3 regions of the Arthrobacter sp. zg-Y916 genome follow, and region 1 is predicted to be linked to each of the others. Evidence: riboswitches for the same ligand, from Rfam matches in the RefSeq annotation. Region 1 holds a riboswitch; each other region holds the start of a gene.

Region 1 (6,148 bases):
GGTCTTGAACCGCGGCAGGCTGGAAGTCTCCCGGGACGTGCCTTCGGGCCTGCCGGTGGCCAGCTCGCTGTCGGCCGTTGCGGCAGGAGCAGGCAGCATCGAAGAAACCGTGGAGGCAGACGGCACAACCTACCGCGTGCTGACGGCGCAGGAGAGGCGCGGCCGGGTTGTCCAGGCCGCCGTGGATACACAGGAAACACGGAACCAGCTGAACCGCCTGTTATTCGCGCTGACAGCGGCCGTGGTGGGTTCGGCAGCGGTGGCGGCACTGTTTTCAGTTCTGGCCGCGCGGGCTGCCATGCGCCCGCTGGCCCGCGCCCTCGAGCTGCAGCGCAGGTTCGTCTCTGACGCCAGCCATGAACTGCGCACGCCGCTGACCCTGCTGAGCACCCGGGCCCAGCTGCTGCGCCGGCGCGCCGCGGGGCAGGCAGGCGGAGCGTCTCCCGGGGAGCTGGACCGCCTCATTCAGGGGCTGGATGAGGTGGTGGCAGACGCAGGGGTCCTCACCGGAATCCTGGACGACCTGCTTGTTGCCGCGGATCCGCGAAAGCCCGGGACGCTGGAAGAGGTGGATCTGGCAGCCGTTGCCCGGCAGACAGCCGCCGCCTTCGGCCCCGCCTTTTCCGACCGGGGCCTTGCCCTGCACACCCAACTGCCGGACGTGCCGGTGCTTGTCCTGGGCAACGAAGCGGCACTTCAACGGGTCTTCACCGCGCTGTTGTCCAACGCTCTGGATTTCGGGCGGACGGAAGTTACCGTCTCCGTAGCCGCGCGGAACCGCGACGCCGTGGTCACGGTGGCAGACGACGGCCCGGGGCTGCCGCCGGAGCTCGCCGGAGCACTGTTCGACCGCTTCTCCTCGGTACGCCCGGCCCCGGCAGGGCACACCCGGCACTACGGCCTGGGCCTTGCGCTGGTCGCAGAAATCGCCGCACGGTTCGGCGGATCAGTCAGCGCTGAACCGGAAACAGGCCAGGGCGCCGTCCTGGTGGTGCGGCTGCCCCTATCCGCACGGGGCTTCTAAGAATCCTCGAAGAATCGCGGCGTTGGATAGATGGCGTAGGAATATCCAAACTCAAGGGAGGTGTCACCAATCGTGGCGATTGGGAGCAAAGCGAAGAAGGTCATCATCTGGACCGCCAGCGGTCTGGCCGCCGCCGGCCTGCTCGCCGGAACGTTCTTCACGGGTATGGCCGTTGGGGACAATATGGAGACTGCATCGGTGACGTCCGAACAGGAGCAGGGCCAGGACCAGGGCCGCGGCGGCGACCGGGAACGGCGCGGGCCCGAAGACGCCCAGGAGCGCGACGGCGGCAGTGACGAAGCCCGGCCGGATCGGCAGGACACCCAGGACGGGGATGATCCGAAGCCCGGCAAGGAGAATGCTGACGGCCAGGCCGACGAAGGCCGGGAAGACGGACAGCACGACGACGGGGCCGATGGCGGTGACCGCGGTGATCGGGAAGATCGGGACGGCGACCGCGGCAAGGGCGGAGGCCACGGCCGCGGCGGCCACCACGGCGACGCCCCCGAGGACGGCGACGCGCCTGAGGAATCAGAGACTCCGGCGGAACAGTCCTGACTTAGGACGGCAGCAGTTGCGCGGAGGCTGTCTCGCGGTGCGCGGGTTCGCCGGAGGCGAGGGCAAACAGCGCGTAGTTCAACGGGCCGGCCGCTATCAGCGCCGTGCACCGTTCGGCAAGGTGCGGCTCGGTGAGCCCTGTCGCGTCCTGGTACCAGCGGACCACGTCGTCGAGGGAACCCGGCGAGATGAGGTGCACGTACATAAACTCCAGGGCCGGGTCACTCACCTTCGCCGTGGTCCAGTCCAATACGGAGACGATCCGTTTGGCGTCATCGAGCAGCAGATGCGCGGGATACAGCTCCCCATGGGTCAGCACCGTCCGCTGCGGCCAGAGCCGGTCATCGGCCAGCCACTGTTCCCAGCCGGCCAGCAGCTCCGGGGCGATGCGGAACTCGGCGCGCACCTGTTCCAGTCCCTTCGACCAGTGCCGGCGGACGCCGTCGGGAGTCTCGGCCGGGATGCCCGCGGCGGCCGCGGCCGCCGCGTCCATCCCGTGCAGCGACGCGATCAATCCGGCCAGGGAGTGGAGGTACGTCGGATCCGACGGGTCAAAGTGCCATTCGGGCTGGTTGTCCGGGTCCACCGTGAGCCCCGGGCTGCCCGGAAGCAGGGGATAGGCAATGAGGTCCGAACTCTGGATCTTCCATTCCGGAACCGCTGCAGGAAGGCGCGGACGCACGAAATCCAGGATCGCCTGCTCGCGTTCCTGGCCGGCGGCAACGTCCGCGCGCCGTGGGATCCGAAGTACCCAGTCCCCGCCGTCCGGTGCGGAGGCGAAAGCGACCCGGTAATCCAGTCCGGCTTCGTTGAAACGGACGGTGCCTGGTTCCAGGGCGAGTCCGTGCCGTGCTGCCAGAGTGCATATATCGGCTGCCGTCAGATCCCGCGCTTCGCTCATGGCTTCCTTTTCTCCCTTTCTCCCGGTTTCCAAGGCCCCGCCCGGGGCTGGTTCCGTGACGTCCTGTTACGCAGGATGTCATGTGCCACTGCATAAGTCGTCATAAAGCAGGCGCGTTTTGGTTACGTGGCCCAGATGTTCCTAGCCTAGGGACGGAATCAAGAGTTCCAGCCAATGGCCCTGGCCGGCTGGACAGCAACCCTCTCGTCGTAGCGGGGTGCTCCAGGTGATGATTCGGCCTCGGCGGAGACTTTCCGCGAGGCAAGTACGGCGCCGGCACTGCCCTCCAGCGGCCTGCGCCTCCACCTTGTCCGCGGAGCGCCGCGGACCCTTTTGGGAGAAGAGCCACACCATGAAACTCAGCAGAATCCTGGCGATTGCAGCCGCCCCGCTCCTGGCACTGACGATGGCCGCCTGCGGCTCAGCCTCCGGGGACGAAGGCACTGTGAAGATCGGCGTGGTTGGAGCCAGCGATCCGTACTGGGCCACCTACAGCGAGGCCGCGAAGGCGGAAGGCATCGACGTCGAAATCGTTGACTTTGCCGAGTACACGCAGCCGAACCCGGCACTGACCGAGGGCGAACTGGACCTGAACCAGTTCCAGCACATCATCTACCTGGCCCGCTACAACGTTGCCAGCGGCGGAGACCTCACACCGATTGGCTCCACGGCCATCTACCCGCTGGGCCTGTACTCCACCCAGTACGATTCGGTGGAAGACATCCCCGAGGGCTCGACGGTGGCGGTGCCCAACGACGAAAGCAACCTGGCCCGCGGCTTGCTGGTGCTGCAGTCAGCCGGGCTGGTCAGCCTCAAGGACGGCGGCAGCGTCTTCGCGACCCTTGACGACCTCGACGAAGCCAAGTCAAAGGTCAAGGTGACCACCCTCGAGGCTTCCCTGACCCCCACGTCGCTTCCCGACGTCGCAGCAGCGATCGTCAACAACGACTTCGTCGAAGACGCGGGCCTCAAGGCCGAAGACGCCATTGCCCAGGACGATCCGTCGGATCCCAAGGCCATCCCGTACGTCAACATCTTCGCAGCGCGTGCCGGCGAGGAGGAGAACGAGACCTACCTCAAGCTCGTGCAGATCTACCAGGAAACGCAGGCTGTCCAGGACGGTGTCCAGGAGGCTTCAGGCAACACCGCCGAATTCCTGAAGGTCCCGGTCCAGGACCTGCGCGATTCGCTCGCCGAGGTCCAGCAGGACATCGAAAACCTGGACTAGTTCCTGCCCGTTCCACCGCGTCCCGGGGGGGGGGGGGGGGGGGGGCGGGGGGGGGGGGGGGGCTCGGGAAACCACGCCCGCAACTCCCAGCGCGACGTGTCCAAGACCTACCCGCCCGCCCGCCGGGGCGAAGAGCCGGTCACGGCGCTGCGGGACATCAACCTGGAGATCGAAGCCGGCGAAATCTACGGAATCATCGGCTACTCCGGAGCGGGAAAAAGCACCCTGGTCCGGTTGATCAACGCGCTGGAGACTGCAACCTCCGGCGACATCACGGTCGACGGCCGGCAGGTCACGGGCGTCCCGGAGCGGCAGCTGCGGCAGCTGCGCCTGGACATCGGGATGATCTTCCAGCAGTTCAACCTCTTTAACTCCAAAACCGTCCGCAACAACGTGGCCTATCCGCTGCGGGTAGCGGGCCGGAGCAGGGCTGAAATTGCCGCACGGACCGCCGAGCTCCTGGACTTCGTGGGACTCACGGACAAGGCGGACAACTTCCCGGAGCAGCTCTCCGGCGGGCAAAAGCAGCGCGTGGGCATTGCCCGCGCCCTGGCAGCGTCGCCCAAGATCCTCCTCGCAGACGAAGCCACGTCGGCCCTTGACCCGGAGACCACGCATGAGGTCTTGGAACTGCTGCGCCGGGTGAATCGCGAGCTGGGCATCACGATCGTGGTGATTACCCACGAAATGGACGTCATCAAGAACCTGGCCACCAAGGTCGCCGTCATGGACGGAGGACGGATCGTGGAACAGGGTGAAGTGTTCGAGGTGTTTTCCAACCCCCGCGAGGAATCCTCACGGAAGTTCGTTTCCACTGTGGTCCGGGGCGTTCCTTCAGCGGCCGACCTGGCGACGCTGCGAAACAGGCACGAGGGAAGAATGGTCACCCTGTCCTTCCGGGACGGCGGCGCGTCCCAGTCGGACGTGTTCGTTGAACTGGCAGCCGCCGGAGTGGAGTTCGAACTGGTCTACGGCGGCATCAATGACATTTCCGGCCGCGCGTTCGGCCACCTGACGCTGGCGCTCAAGGGCGCCGACCAGGCGATCGACGGCGCCCTTGCCGCCGTCGGGCACGGCATCAAAGTGACGGAGCTGAACTGACATGGAAGACCTCATACCCCTGACCCCGCAGCTGTGGACTGCTATCGGAGAGACCCTCTACATCGTGGGCCTGAGCCTCCTGTTCGGCGGAATCGGCGGACTGCTGATCGGCATGGGCCTCTACACGACGCGCCAGGGAGCGCTGCTGGCCAACCGTGCGGTGTTCGGCACGCTGAACGTCCTCGTGAACATCTTCCGGCCCATCCCCTTCATCATTTTCCTGGCCGCGGCCCAGCCGCTGGCCCGCTCCGTTACCGGCAGCGGGATCGGCAACAACGCGATCATCTTCACGCTGTCGCTTGCCGCAGCATTCGGCATCAGCCGCATCGTGGAGCAGAACCTGCTCACCGTGCAGCCCGGAGTCATCGAGGCAGCGCGGTCCATCGGTGCCGGGCGGCGGCGGATCATCTTCACGATCCTCATTCCGGAGGCACTTGGTCCGCTGATCCTGGGCTACACCTACATCTTCGTGGCCCTCGTGGACATGTCCGCAGTGGCCGGCTACGTCGGCGGCGGGGGACTGGGCAACTTCGCCATCCAGTACGGCTACCGGCAGTTCAATCCGGTGGTCACCTGGGCCGCCGTCGCAGTCATCATCGTCCTGGTGCAGCTCGTGCAGTTCCTGGGCAATCAGGCGGCCCGAAAGGCGCTCCGCAGGTAGCAGCTCACCTCAGATCACCGTCCCGCCGTGGCGGAGGTGCACGGGACGGTACGCACGGGAGGGGAGAATGGTGGGGTGAGTGTTCCTGGACCGTCTGCCGCCGGCTATCAGAGCGGGCCTTTTGACCTGGACCGCATCGGTGCCGGGCTGGTCTTCGCGCGTTCGCTTTCCGAGCTGGCCGCTGCGCTGCGGGAGAGCGGGAACGCCGTCGTCCAGGCGCCCCCGGGTACCGGTAAAACCACCCTGGTGCCCCCGCTGGCTGCCAACCTGGCAGCACGGACTGAGGGCCCCCGCCGGGTAGTGGTGACCCAGCCGCGGCGGGTTGCGGCCAGGGCGGCAGCCCGGCGGCTGGCGGCGCTCGACGGCGGGGCCGCAGGCGGTGCCGTCGGCTACACCGTCAGGGGCGAAAGCCTCGCCGGCCCGGACAACGTGGTGGAATTCGTGACCCCGGGCATCCTGCTTCGCCGGCTCCTGGCTGATCCTTCGCTCCAAGACACCGCTGCCGTCGTCCTGGATGAGGTCCATGAGCGCGGCCTGGAGTCCGATCTGCTGGTGGGCATGCTGGCCGAAGTACGGGAACTCCGTGAAGACCTGATGCTCATCGCCATGTCAGCGACGCTGGAAACCTCTCGCTTCGCCGAGATCATAGCCGCTGAAAGCTCAGTTTCCCCGGCG
Region 2 (6,148 bases), on a different contig from region 1:
AGGCCGGAGGTGGTCCGGTCCATCATGATGGGATCCACCACCACCAGCGGCGGACCCTGGCCGTGACGTTCCCAGGCGATGGGCGTTCCGTCCGCGGACAGTACGCGTCCCGATGCGTCAGCTGCTGGATCCATGGGATTCTCCTTCGCCGGGGCGGGCCGCCGCTGGCCCTGCCTCCACCGTAGGAGCGCGTGCAGGCTGGGTCAATGCTCCTAAAGATACGGTCATCAAGCGCTCGTGCAGGCCTTGAGGTATACACTGTAAACACGCTACGGAAGGGACGGTCGTGCCCCACAAGCAACCGCAACCACTGAACGCCGCCGCCATCACGGAAGCCGGCGTCCGGATTGCCGACGCCGACGGCCTGGACGGCGTCTCGATGCGCCGGGTCGCCGCCGAGTTCGGGGTCTCCGCAATGGCACTTTACCGCCATGTGGCTGACCGGCGGGCCCTGTTGCTGCTCATGGCCGACGCTGCCGCCCGCGACTATGAACTGCTCCCCACCCCGAACGCCGCCTGGCAGGAGATGCTCCAGCACATGGCCGATGCCCAGTGGCGTGCATTCCAGGCACATCCGTGGCTGCTGCGCATCATCCTGACGCCGCGGCGGCTGGTGAACGTGGCAACACCCGAAGAGATCGAGCTGCTGCTCTCCCGGCTGCGGAAGGCAGGACTAACCAGCGAGCAGGGCTTCGATTGCCTGCTGGGCGTTTCTGCCGCCGTCATCGGCACCGCTTCCATTACCGCTGCAGCTCTCACGGGCCCCGAGCGCACCGGAACGGAACGCGACCAGCGCTGGGGTGACGACGCCGTCGCCCCCTACCCGCAGGCCTTGGGTTTCCGGGACCAGGGCATCAGCTACGCCGCGTCGCGCCGCTCCTTGGATTTCCTCGTAGCGAACTTCATCGCCGGGGTTGAACAATCCCTCACCCACCCGCCGGATTCCGAAAGGGCACCGGCATTACGGAAGGAAGACCATGCAACTGCAAAATAAGACCGCGATCATCACGGGCGGCGCCGGAGGGATCGGGCAGGGAATCGTCCGCCGCTTCCTGGCCGAAGGGGCCAAGGTTGCCGTCGTCGACATTGACCAGGCGCAGGGAGACAAGCTCCTGGCTGAACTCGATGGCCAGGGCGACGTTATTTTCATTGCCAAGGACATTTCCAAGGAGGAGAGCACCAAGGAGATTGTGGCGGAGACCGTGGAGCGCTTTGGCGGCCTGGATGTCCTGGTCAACAACGCGCATGCTTCCAAGCAGGCTCCGATTATGGAGACTACGCAGGAGATGTGGGACCTGTCCTTCAATACCGGGACCATGGCCACGTTCCATCTGATGCGCGCTGCCTATCCAGAGCTGAAGAAGACCCGCGGAAGCATCATCAACTTTGCCTCCGGCGCGGGCATGAAGGGCCTTCCCAACCAGGTCACCTACGCCGCCGCGAAGGAAGCCATCCGCGCCATTTCACGCACGGCGGCCAACGAATGGGCCAAGGACGGCATCCGCGTCAACGTGGTCTCCCCGATCGCGCTCACCCCGGGCATCGCCCAGTGGAGCCAGGCGTTCCCGGAGGCCTTCCAGGAAGTGGTGGACGGCATTCCCCTGGGCCGTCTGGGCGATCCGGAGACGGACATCGCTCCGATCGTGGTGTTCCTGGCCAGCGAACAGTCCCAGTACATGACCGGCCAGACGCTGATGGCCGACGGCGGCTCGATCAAGATCTACTAGATCCTGCCGGCAGGAAGCGGCGGCTGCGTGCCGCCGCTTCCTGCTGTCCTGGCTAGAGCTCCGCAGCCACGGCGTTCAGCACCTCGGTGACGTCGGCCTTGCCCTGCCCGTAGTCGAAGATGGTGGTCGGAACGTGGGGTGTGCTGGTGGCCACCACCCGTGTGGTTGCAGCGTCCACCGGCTCGAAGGTGAGCACAATGTCTTCGCCGAACGTCTTCCACGTGGTTCCCGCCACCAGCTCTGCCCGCTCCTGCCAGATCCCGGTGAGGGTCATCCGTGGAAGCCCCGCCCCGGCCCGTTCGACGGCAGGAGGGAGCGCCGAGACAGGCGCCGCGACCACCATTTCCCCGCGGGCCCGGGCGCGCTTGGAGGTGACGTTGAGACTGAGAGCTTTGGTGTTCCCCGCATTTGTCATGCGCACGAGCCTAACGGAACCCCCGCAGGGCCGGCCTAGCGGCGGACCGCTGGGTCCAGCCGGAACCGCGCGCCGCGGTGGTCCTCCGGAAGCTTGTCACCGGCACCGAAGAGCTTCTGGCGCAGGGTTCCGGGGGCATACTCCGTAGGGTACGCGCCGCGCTTCTGCAGCTCGGGCACCACGAACTCGACGACGTCCTCGAAGGTTCCGGGCGTGACCGCGTAAGCCAGGTTGAAGCCGTCGACGTCGGTCTCCTCGACCCAGCGGATCAGCTCCTCGGCCACCTCCGCACCGGAGCCGACCAGCCGCGGGCCCAGTCCGCCGATCCCGGCGGTCTCGGCGATGTCGCGCACTGTCCAGGGCTCGCCGTCGTCGTTCACTTTCTGGAAGTTCGCAGCCGCCGACTGGATGGCGTTGGATTTCACGGCGCCGAGCGGCTGGTCTAGTTCATAGGTGGAGAGGTCCACACCCATCCAGCCGGACATCAGCGCCAGGGCACCTTCGTCGCTGGTGTAGCTCTGGTAATCCAGGTGCTTGGCTTCGGCTTCCTCGGAGGTGGCGGCCGTGATGATGGTCAGCAGGGTGTAGATCCGGATCGAGTGCCGGTCCCGGCCGGCGGCTTCCGCGGCGTCGCGGATCTTCGTGACCGTGGCCTTGAGCTTCTCCACTGTGGACGCGCCCACGAACACTGCTTCAGCGTTCTCCGCCGCCAAGCCGATGCCGCGCGGCGATGCGCCTGCCTGGTAGATCACGGGGGTGCGCTGCGGAGACGGCTCCGAGATGTGGATGCCGGGGACCTTGAAGTATTTGCCCTCATGGTTGATGTCATGGACCTTGGACGGATCCGTGAAGACGCCGGTTTCCCTGTCGCGGACGACGGCGTCGTCTTCCCAGGAACCCTCAAGCAGCTTGTAGACGACTTCGAGGTATTCGTCGGCGTGGTTGTAGCGCTCGTCGTGCTCGAGCTGGTCCTCCTGGCCCATGTTGCGGGCGGCCGAAGGCAGGTAGCCGGTAACGACGTTCCAGCCGACGCGCCCGTTGGTGAGGTGGTCCAGCGTGGAGAGCCGGCGGGCGAACGGGTACGGATGCTCATAGGCGGTGCCGGCGGTGACGCCGAAGCCCAGGTTTTCGGTGACCAGGGCCATCGCGGAGACCAGCAGCAGCGGATCATTCACCGGCACCTGCGTGCCCTGGCGGAGGGTGGCTTCGTTGGAGGAACCGTAGACGTCGTAGGTGCCCAGCACGTCGGCAATGAAGATTCCGTCGAAAAGCCCGCGTTCGCAGGTCTTCGCCAGGTGGGTCCAGTAGGAAAGCCTGGTGTAGTCCGCCGACCGGTCTTCGGGGTGGCGCCACAAGCCGGGTGACTGGTGTCCGACGCAGTTCATGTCGAAGGCGTTGAAGCGGATCTGGCGGGGAGCGCTGGTCATCGAAGAATCCTTTCCCAGGCGACGCACCGGGGACGGAGCGCCGTACTTGCCGCCGACGGATTCGCCGGGCGACCGGATCGTCATCTGGGGCACCCCGCTACGGAAAGAGGGTTGCCGCCCAACCAGCCAGAGCTTTGCGTTGGGACTCATGATCCTGCGGCTCCAGTATGGGCCCCTGAGCCGGGGCCGGCGCAACCCCGGCCGTGTCACGCGGCGTAACGCCCGGCGTCGTACCTCCAACTCCGCCCGCCTCCGCGCCGCCTCTCCGACCACCGAGAGGCCACTTACGGCTGGTTTGGGCGCTCAAAAGAGCCGTAAGTGGCCTCTCGGCGGGAAATAGGGCCGGAGGGACCCGGATTCGGAATGTTACGCGGGGACTTGCCCGCAGGCTGTCCGAGGGCGTTTAGTTGCACTTGACCATCCCGAGCGGCTGAGAGACCTGGATCAGTGAAGCCGCAGCAACCCTGGTCGGAGTGCTTCCTCCTTGAGGCACTGCGATAGCGAGGTGGACGTCGCAGGAGGCCGCTAACCCGGCCCAGGACGTTTTCCGTAGGGTGCTACTGCCAGGACCGATGGAGTGTTCACATGACTGCAGTACTGTCCTCCGGCTCCCATGCCGTTTCCACTGCCCCGCGTCCCACGCCAGACTCTGCCCTGCCGGTAACGTTCGACGGCGTTGGCCGCGCCTTTGGTTCGGGCGCAAACGCCCACGTGGTGCTGCGCGACATCAATTTCGAGGTCCGTCCGGGCGAAGTCCTGGCCATCCTCGGCTCCAGCGGCTGCGGCAAGTCCACGCTGCTGCGCGCGACCGCCGGACTCGACGCCGCCTCCACCGGGCAGGTGCTGATCGACGGTACTGCCGTCCGCGGCATCGATGACCGGTGTGCCGTTGCCTTCCAGGAACCGCGGCTGCTTCCGTGGCAGACCCTGCAGGCCAACGTCGCCATCGGCCTGCCCAAGAGCACCAGTGCGTCCGAGGGCAAGGCCAAGGTCGCCGAGCTCCTCAAGCTGGTTGAGCTGGACAGCTTCGCGAAGCACCAGCCCCGCGCCGTGTCCGGCGGCATGGCCCAGCGCGCGTCGCTGGCCCGGGCGCTGGCCCGCAAGCCCGGCGTGCTGCTGCTCGACGAACCGTTCGGCGCCCTCGACGCCCTGACCCGCCTCAAGATGCAGGACCTGCTGCTGGACGTGCACCGCGCAGCTCCGGCCACTGTCCTGCTGGTCACGCACGACGTCGACGAGGCGCTGCAGCTCGCGGACCGGATCATTATCCTCGGCCGGGAACCGGGCAAGCCCGGTGCCACCATCACGCAGACCATCACCGTCCCGGGCGCCCGTCCGCGGGACCGTGCCTCGGCTGAACTGGCACGAATGCGCGGAGAGCTCTTGGCGAGCCTCGGCGTCGACCGCCACTAGGCGACCCCTCCTCCCCCACCGCCGCGGGCATTCCCGCGGCGGATGCCGCGGGCGATCCGTGCCCGCACCGCCCTTCTTCCCTGCCCTCCACTTCCTGAAGGAATCCCCATGAACCGCCGTTCCCGCTTCTCCCGCCGCCCGCCCAGCTTCTCCCGCCGCCCCCTCGCCGTCCTGGCCGCCGCTGCCGCAGCGTTCTCGCTGGCCCTCACGGGCTGCGTTGCCGGCGAAGACTCCTCCGGCGCTGCCGCCAATGATGCAGCCGACGGCGGCACCCTGAACATTGACTTCGCCACCTACAACCCGCTCAGCCTGGTCATCAAGGACCAGGGCTGGCTGGAAGCCACCCTTGAAGAGCAGGGCGTGGACGTGAACTGGGTGCAGTCCGCCGGATCGAACAAGGCCAATGAGGCACTGCGTGCCGGAGCGATCGACGTCGGCTCCACCGCCGGTTCGGCTGCCCTGCTGGCCCGGTCCAACGGCTCCCCGATCAAGACCATCAGCATCTACTCGCAGCCGGAATGGGCCGGACTCCTCGTCTCTTCCGACTCGGACATCAGTTCCGTGGCTGACCTGGCCGGCAAGTCCGTCGCCGCCACCAAGGGCACCGACCCGTACTTCTTCCTGGTCCAGGCGCTGGAAGAGGCCGGGCTGAGCACCTCCGATGTCACGGTTGAGAACCTGCAGCACGCGGACGGCCGCACTGCCCTTGAAAACGGCGCCGTGGACGCCTGGTCCGGCCTGGACCCGATCATGGCCGGCGCCGAGCACGCTGGTGCCGAGTTCCTTTACCGCAATCTGGACTTCAACACCTACGGCTTCCTGAACGCCACCGAGTCCTTCCTGGAAGAGCAGCCGGAAGTAGCCCAGACCGTGGTCAACGTCTATGAAAGGGCGCGTGCCTGGGCAGCCGAGAACCCGGAAGAAACCGCGCAGATCCTCGCCGACGTCGCCGGCCTGGACCTCGAAGTGGCCCGCACCGTCATTCTGGAACGCAGCAACCTCGACGTCGACGCCGCCCCGGGCGACGCCCAGCGCAAGGTCCTGGAAAAGGTGGGACCCGTGTTCGTCGAGACCGGCGACGTCGCCAGCCAGAAGGCGATCGACGACGCCGTCGCCTCCCTGCTGGATGCCTCCTTCGTGCAGAAGGCCGATTCGGCAGCCGTTAA
Region 3 (6,148 bases), on a different contig from region 1:
ACCAGATTCTGCTCCTCCCAGAAGAAATCCGTTCGGCCCAACAGCTGGCCACCGGTGGAGCGAAATTGGTGCTGCAGGTCTGGGGCCGGAAAGCCGTAGCGATACAGCAGGGCCCGGGAATAGGATTCCCCCGGAGATTCGGAGCGGGGGTCAGCGAAGTCGATGACGCGCAGGGCACGGGCGCGTTTGGTATGGGCCCGCAGCCCTTGCGCCAGATCCCTGAGCTCTTCCTTCGCCATCGGAGGAAGCGCACGGCGGACATCCGGACGGAGGACGTGGTCCATTGCGGGGACGGAGCGTTCAAAGGGCAGATTAGCGGCCATGTCCAGCACGGTCTGGGCTCTGCCGGTGACGGCTAGTCCGTCCACGGACGTGACCGGTTCCAGCAACCGGCGTTCAGCCCAGCGAAGGTCTCCTCGGCTGCGTCCGTGCGTATCGCCGGGCGCGAGGAACATGATCTGCGGAGATGAGCCGATGGTCGGAATTCCCCAGATGGCCGCTGCGGACTGCTGGATGAGTACCCGCTGGGATTGTCCGCCCTGAACGGCTGCGGCTAGCCGGGTGCGTTCACGTTCCCACGGAGCGAGGTTCCGCCACTCGTATGCCTTGACATAAATACCTTGCCGCAGGCGAATCAATTCCCCGGAGGTGCACCTGCGTGCGAGTGAACGGCGGCACTGTCCGTCCAGGTCGGCCTCTGCTGAAAACAAGAAGTTCATCGACATGTGCCAACCGTGCTCCGCCATTACCTGGTTTGGTCATGGAAGAGGCTGTCTGTGGAAAACCCATGTGGTGGGGAGTCCCTGTGCAGAGCTGTCCTTCGCAGGGGTGCAGTCCTTAATTGGAGTGCAGCCGCAGTGAAAACCCTGCAGTCTGGGACGGGCCTGCCGGTTTGGGACTTTCCGGCCGCGGTGCCGCGCAGGATTGTCCCAAACTGGCAGGGCAGTCCCGAAGCGGAGGAACATCCCCACCCAATGGGTGTCCCGAGCCGGCGGGCGTCCAAATGTGCAGGGGTACTTCCATCGCCGGAGGGGACCGCAGCGCCTGGGGGCCAAAGACGGCGCCGCGGGGCCAATCCGGACCTGTGAAGATCGCTCCGGTTTGGGGACGTGCGTGTGTCGCAAACCGGTGCATGTGTCGCAAACCGGTGCGAATGCAGAACTAGATCTCGACGAGTCCCTTGTCAGTCCCGAACGTCACAGACATGATGCCGGGGGTTCCCTTGGGGGAGACCCAGGTGACGTCAAGGCCGTCGAGCGGCTTCTCCACCGGCTGGCCGAGCCACTCGGTGACGCGCTGGGCGGAGCCGGCAATGGTGAGGGATTCCAGGGAGACCGTGCCGGCAAAGGCACGGGAGGGGTGCAGGTCCGCCTTGTCCTCATCCCAGCGGAGCATGTACGGGACCTGCGGGTCGGCGATCAGGCCGTTGATGCCGATCTGCTGCCAGGTCAGTTCCTGGCCGTCGGGGAACTTACGGTTTCCGGGGACGGCGGAGCGGCCGAGCCGTTCTTCGAAGGGTGCGAGGTCCTCCACGGCGACGCACCATCCCATCCAGCCGCCGCCTGCCTCGGAGCGTGCACGGACGGCCTGGCCGAAGGGTGCCTTGTCGGAAGCGGGATGGTTCAGGACCTCAACCACTTCCAGATACTGGTGGTTGGCCAGCGGAATGATCATGTTCCGGGTGCCAAAGCGGGGGTGCACCCCGCCCTTGACGAAGTCGGTTCCAAGGGCAGAAGCAATACGTTCCGTGGTGGCCAGCAGGCCGTCGGATTCGCAGGCATAAGAAACATGATCCAGGCGCATGCGAACATCTTGGCACGTTGTGACCTGTGTCTCGACCAAGGCAAGCCTTAGCTCCGCAAAAGGTATCTGGATCAGCGGATTTTTCCCGGATTCACGCTGCGTCATATGGGTTGCGCAACTCCGGCTCCGTTGGTTCTATAGGTACAGGTCATGAGTGCCAGCAGATAGCCCCGGCTTGCTGGCCGGCAACCCTCCAACCGCGGTGGGGTGCCCCGGGTGAAGACCTGGCTGGACACCACAAAGGGTGTCCGGCAAGCGCGGGCCACACGTCTGGTACCGGAGTTCTTCCGGCATCGGTACCTGTGGGGCCCCTGGTCATTAAGGGAGCAACATGTCTGCCAACTGGTCATTCGAAACCCGCCAGATCCATGCAGGACAGGAGCCCGACGCCACCACCGGCGCCCGTGCCCTTCCCATCTACCAAACGACGTCCTTCGTTTTCCCCAGCGCGGAAGCTGCAGCGAACCGTTTTGCGCTCGCAGAGCTGGCTCCGATCTACACCCGGATCGGCAACCCCACGCAGGAAGCAGTGGAGAACCGCATCGCCTCCCTGGAAGGAGGTGTTGGGGCCTTGCTGCTTGCCTCCGGGCAGGCCGCGGAAACCTACGCGATCCTCAACCTGGCCCAGGCAGGGGACCACATTGTGGCCAGCCCCAGCCTGTACGGCGGAACCTATAACCTCTTCAAGCACACGCTGAAGAAGTTCGGCATCGACGTCACCTTCGTCGCCGACCCGGACAACCTGGACCAGTGGCGCGAAGCCGTACAGCCCAACACCAAAGCCTTCTTCGGCGAAGTTGTCTCCAATCCGCGCCAGGACGTCCTGGACCTGGAAGGACTCTCCGCTGTCGCGCATGAGGCGGGCATTCCCCTGATCGTGGACAACACCCTGTCCACCCCGTATCTCATCCGTCCCATCGAATGGGGAGCGGACATCGTGGTGCACTCCGCCACCAAGTATCTCGGCGGGCACGGCACCGCGATGGCGGGCGTGATCGTGGACTCCGGCAACTTCGACTTTGCAGCCGATCCGGAAAAGTTCCCCGGCTTTAACACCCCTGATGAGAGCTACAACGGCCTGGTGTATGCCCGGGACCTCGGGGTCAACGGTGCACTTGGCGCCAACCTGGCGTTCATCCTCAAGGCACGGGTCCAGCTGCTGCGCGACCTCGGCTCGGCAGTATCTCCGTTCAACGCTTTCCTGATCGGCCAGGGCCTGGAAACCCTCAGCCTCCGGCTGGAGCGGCACGTGGAGAACGCAGTCGCCGTCGCGGAATGGCTGGAGGCGCACGACGACGTCCTTTCCGTCGCGTACGCAGGCCTGGAGTCCAGCCCGTGGTACGAACGCGGGCGCAAGTACGGGCCGCGCGGCACCGGTGCGATCGTGTCCTTTGAAATCGACGGCGGCGTTGAAGCGGGCAAGCGCTTCGTCGATGCGCTCCAGCTGCACTCGCACGTGGCGAACGTCGGCGACGTCCGCTCGCTGGTGATCCATCCGGCGTCGACCACCCACAGCCAGCTGGGGGCGGAGGCCCAAGCGGCAGCGGGAGTCAGTCCGGGCCTGGTGCGGCTCTCGGTCGGGCTGGAGCACGTGGATGACATCATCGCGGACCTCGATGCCGGATTCCGCGCCGCCAAGGGAGCATGAAGTACAGCGTGACAACGTATCCACCCGCAGCGCAGCACCCCGTCCACACTCTCGACGGGGTGCTGCAGTACGCCTCGATCGGTGAACTCGAACTGGAGACCGGAGGGCGCCTGCCCGACGTCGTCCTGGGCTACGAAACCTGGGGCCGCCTGAACGGTGACGCCTCCAACGCCGTCCTGATTCCGCATGCCCTCACCGGCAGTACCCACGTGGCGCAGGGCAGCACCGAGGAACCGGGCTGGTGGGACGGCCTCGTGGGGCCGGGGCGGACCGTGGACACCGATCGTTTCTTCGTGGTCTCCATCAACATGGTTGGCGGCTGCTACGGCTCCACCGGCCCGGCGTCGGCGGATCCCCACGGACTGCCCTGGGGATCCCGTTTCCCGTTCGTCACCATCCGGGACTCGGTTCGGGCCGAGGCGCGGCTGGCGGACCAGCTGGGCATCCGCCGCTGGCACACTGTGCTGGGCGGATCGCTGGGCGGCGCACGCGCGCTGGAGTGGGCAGTGACTGAACCTGCCCGGGTGGCACGGTGCGCGGTGATAGCGGCGACGGCGGCGAGCACGGGGGAGCAGATTGCCTTCGCCCAGGCCCAGATCGAAGCCATCCGGCTGGACCCGGACTACAACGGCGGGGACTACTACAACGGATGCGCTCCGCTCGCCGGACTCGGACTGGCGCGCAGGATCGCGCACATCACCTACCGGTCAGAGGCTGAACTTCAATATCGGTTCGGCAGGACGCCGCAGCCGGGAGAGGACCCGCTGGGTGCTGCGCTTCCAGCCGGCCGCGGCCGCTACCAGGTGGAGAGCTATCTGGACCACCAGGGCCGGAAACTGGCTGACCGGTTCGACGCCAACAGCTACGTCATCCTCACCGAGGCGCTGATGAGCCACGACGTCGCCCGCGGCCGCGGCAGCCTCGTCGAAGCACTCGCGGCCACTCAGGCACAGTTCCTCGTGGCGGCCGTGGATTCGGACCGGCTGTACTTCCCGGAACAGTCCTATGAACTGGCAGCAGCGCTGCCCGGAGACAACAGAGTGCACGTTATCAGTGCTCCGATAGGCCACGACGGGTTCCTGACTGACATCCTGCAGCTCAAGGACGTCCTGGAGCAGGACTTCTTCGCCTAAGCAGCGATGCCGGCGCGGCATGCTGGCACCATAAAAGGATGCGCAGAAGCATCTCGCAGCGCCGGCACCGGACCCGGCCCGCCCGGGGCCGGTTCTTCCTCTGGCCTGCCTGCGCCCTCGGCCTGATCCATGCCGGGTTCAGCCTGTATTGGGCGCTCGGCGGGCGCTGGCTGCTCGCCACGGTGGGACAGTTCGCCGTGCAGGCCGCAAAGGACGTGCCGCTGCAAGCAGCACTGCTGCTCGCCGGGACGGCGCTGCTGAAGGCTGCGGCAGCCGTGATACCGCTGGCAGCAGCCTATGGCCGGTTTCCGTTCCCCGGCGTGATCCGGGTCCTCAGCTGGATAGGAGGCGCCGGTCTGGTGGTTTACGGAGGCGTCAATACGGCCGCTGCAGCGGCGGTCCTGGCCGGCTGGATTCCGGCGGACCCCGAAGCTGACAGCCAGGGCCTGCTGGGACATGCCCTGCTGTGGGACCCGTTGTTCCTGGGCTGGGGAGCGTGCCTCCTGGCCTACCTCTTCGCGTCACGGCCGGCACGGACCGAGCCCGGAGCCTAAGCCTTAGGCCCGGCCCAGTCCGAGCCCGGACCTGCGCCTCAGACCGGAGCCCTAGACCGGCCCGGTGCCGGCGGCTTCGGAGGAACCCGGCGGCATGCGTGTGCCGAAGTAAGGGCCGGCATCAGGACGCTTGGGCGAGATGCCGTCCCCCGAGGAGCGCCCGCGCACCCGGCGCACCACCCACGGCACCAGGTATTCACGAGCCCAGACCAGGTCTTCCGTGCGGGCAGTCCGCCAGTTCTTGGCCGGCAGCTCCTTGACCTTGGCCGGCTCCAGCGTGTGCGGCACCCCAAGCGTTTCGAGCACCATCGCCGCGATGGTTTGGTGTCCGAGCGGTGAAAAGTGCAGCCGGTCCGGTGCCCACATCTGCGGGTTGCTCAGCTCGCGCAGTGCCCACATGTCGGCAATCACGGCGTCGTGCCATCCCGCCACAGTCCGCAGGTTTTCGTTGTAGGTCGCCACCCGTCCGCGGACGCTGCCCAGCACCGGCGTCGCACCGATGTCCGGTCCGGTAAAGAGCACCACCGTTGCGCCGGTTTCCCGGAGGCGGGCCATGGTGGCGTCCATTGTCTCGGCCAGGCGGTCCGGATCGCCGCCGGGGCGGATGACGTCGTTGCCGCCGGCACAGATGGTCACCAGGTCCGGCTTGAGGTCGATCGCAGGCTGGAGCTGTTCGTCGACGATCTGGTTCAGCAGCCGGCCGCGGATGGCCAGATTGGCGTAGGCGAAGTCCTCGTGTCCGACGGCGAGTTCCTCAGCCAGCCGGTCCGCCCAGCCGCGGTTGCCCCCGGGGCTTTCAGGGCTCGGGTCACCGATGCCTTCAGTGAAGGAATCACCCAGTGCCACGTAGCGGCTGAAAGGGTGGCCCGGACGGGGCGGGGCGGGCTGCGGAGCGGTGCCGGTCTGCCGGCCGGGAGGTACGGGGGACTGCTGAGCGTTTTCGTTCACCGGACCATGATGGCTTGGCCGGGCCCGGCTACGCGACCGTAGGTTCCTACCCCCGCCATGCC

Evidence for each region. A riboswitch is a leader RNA that binds a small molecule or an ion and turns the genes downstream of it on or off. The one in region 1 is predicted to bind S-adenosylmethionine.
Region 2: it holds a riboswitch for S-adenosylmethionine, as region 1 does, so the genes downstream of both, LOC59_RS15100 (LLM class flavin-dependent oxidoreductase) here and LOC59_RS06805 (MetQ/NlpA family ABC transporter substrate-binding protein) in region 1, are expected to answer to the same signal.
Region 3: it holds a riboswitch for S-adenosylmethionine, as region 1 does, so the genes downstream of both, LOC59_RS10290 (bifunctional o-acetylhomoserine/o-acetylserine sulfhydrylase) here and LOC59_RS06805 (MetQ/NlpA family ABC transporter substrate-binding protein) in region 1, are expected to answer to the same signal.

Annotation. Positions count from the first base shown of each region.
Region 1 is NZ_JAJJOD010000002.1:316,098-322,245, forward strand. It holds gene LOC59_RS16745 (sensor histidine kinase) at 1-1,024, shown strand, start outside; gene LOC59_RS06795 (hypothetical protein) at 1,097-1,582, shown strand; gene LOC59_RS06800 (macrolide 2'-phosphotransferase) at 1,584-2,483, opposite strand; SAM riboswitch class IV at 2,640-2,757, shown strand; gene LOC59_RS06805 (MetQ/NlpA family ABC transporter substrate-binding protein) at 2,836-3,711, shown strand; gene LOC59_RS06810 (methionine ABC transporter ATP-binding protein) at 3,808-4,812, shown strand; gene LOC59_RS06815 (methionine ABC transporter permease) at 4,814-5,473, shown strand; gene hrpB (ATP-dependent helicase HrpB) at 5,549-6,148, shown strand, end outside.
Region 2 is NZ_JAJJOD010000010.1:11,211-17,358, reverse strand. It holds gene LOC59_RS15120 (alpha/beta fold hydrolase) at 1-134, opposite strand, end outside; gene LOC59_RS15115 (TetR/AcrR family transcriptional regulator) at 287-994, shown strand; gene LOC59_RS15110 (SDR family NAD(P)-dependent oxidoreductase) at 978-1,727, shown strand; gene LOC59_RS15105 (hypothetical protein) at 1,780-2,142, opposite strand; gene LOC59_RS15100 (LLM class flavin-dependent oxidoreductase) at 2,178-3,569, opposite strand; SAM riboswitch class IV at 3,607-3,723, opposite strand; gene LOC59_RS15095 (ABC transporter ATP-binding protein) at 4,155-4,982, shown strand; gene LOC59_RS15090 (aliphatic sulfonate ABC transporter substrate-binding protein) at 5,091-6,148, shown strand, end outside.
Region 3 is NZ_JAJJOD010000006.1:21,377-27,524, reverse strand. It holds gene LOC59_RS10300 (hypothetical protein) at 1-725, opposite strand, end outside; gene LOC59_RS10295 (VOC family protein) at 1,162-1,803, opposite strand; SAM riboswitch class IV at 1,950-2,067, shown strand; gene LOC59_RS10290 (bifunctional o-acetylhomoserine/o-acetylserine sulfhydrylase) at 2,135-3,451, shown strand; gene metX (homoserine O-acetyltransferase MetX) at 3,448-4,584, shown strand; gene LOC59_RS10280 (DUF3995 domain-containing protein) at 4,623-5,138, shown strand; gene LOC59_RS10275 (SGNH/GDSL hydrolase family protein) at 5,190-6,086, opposite strand.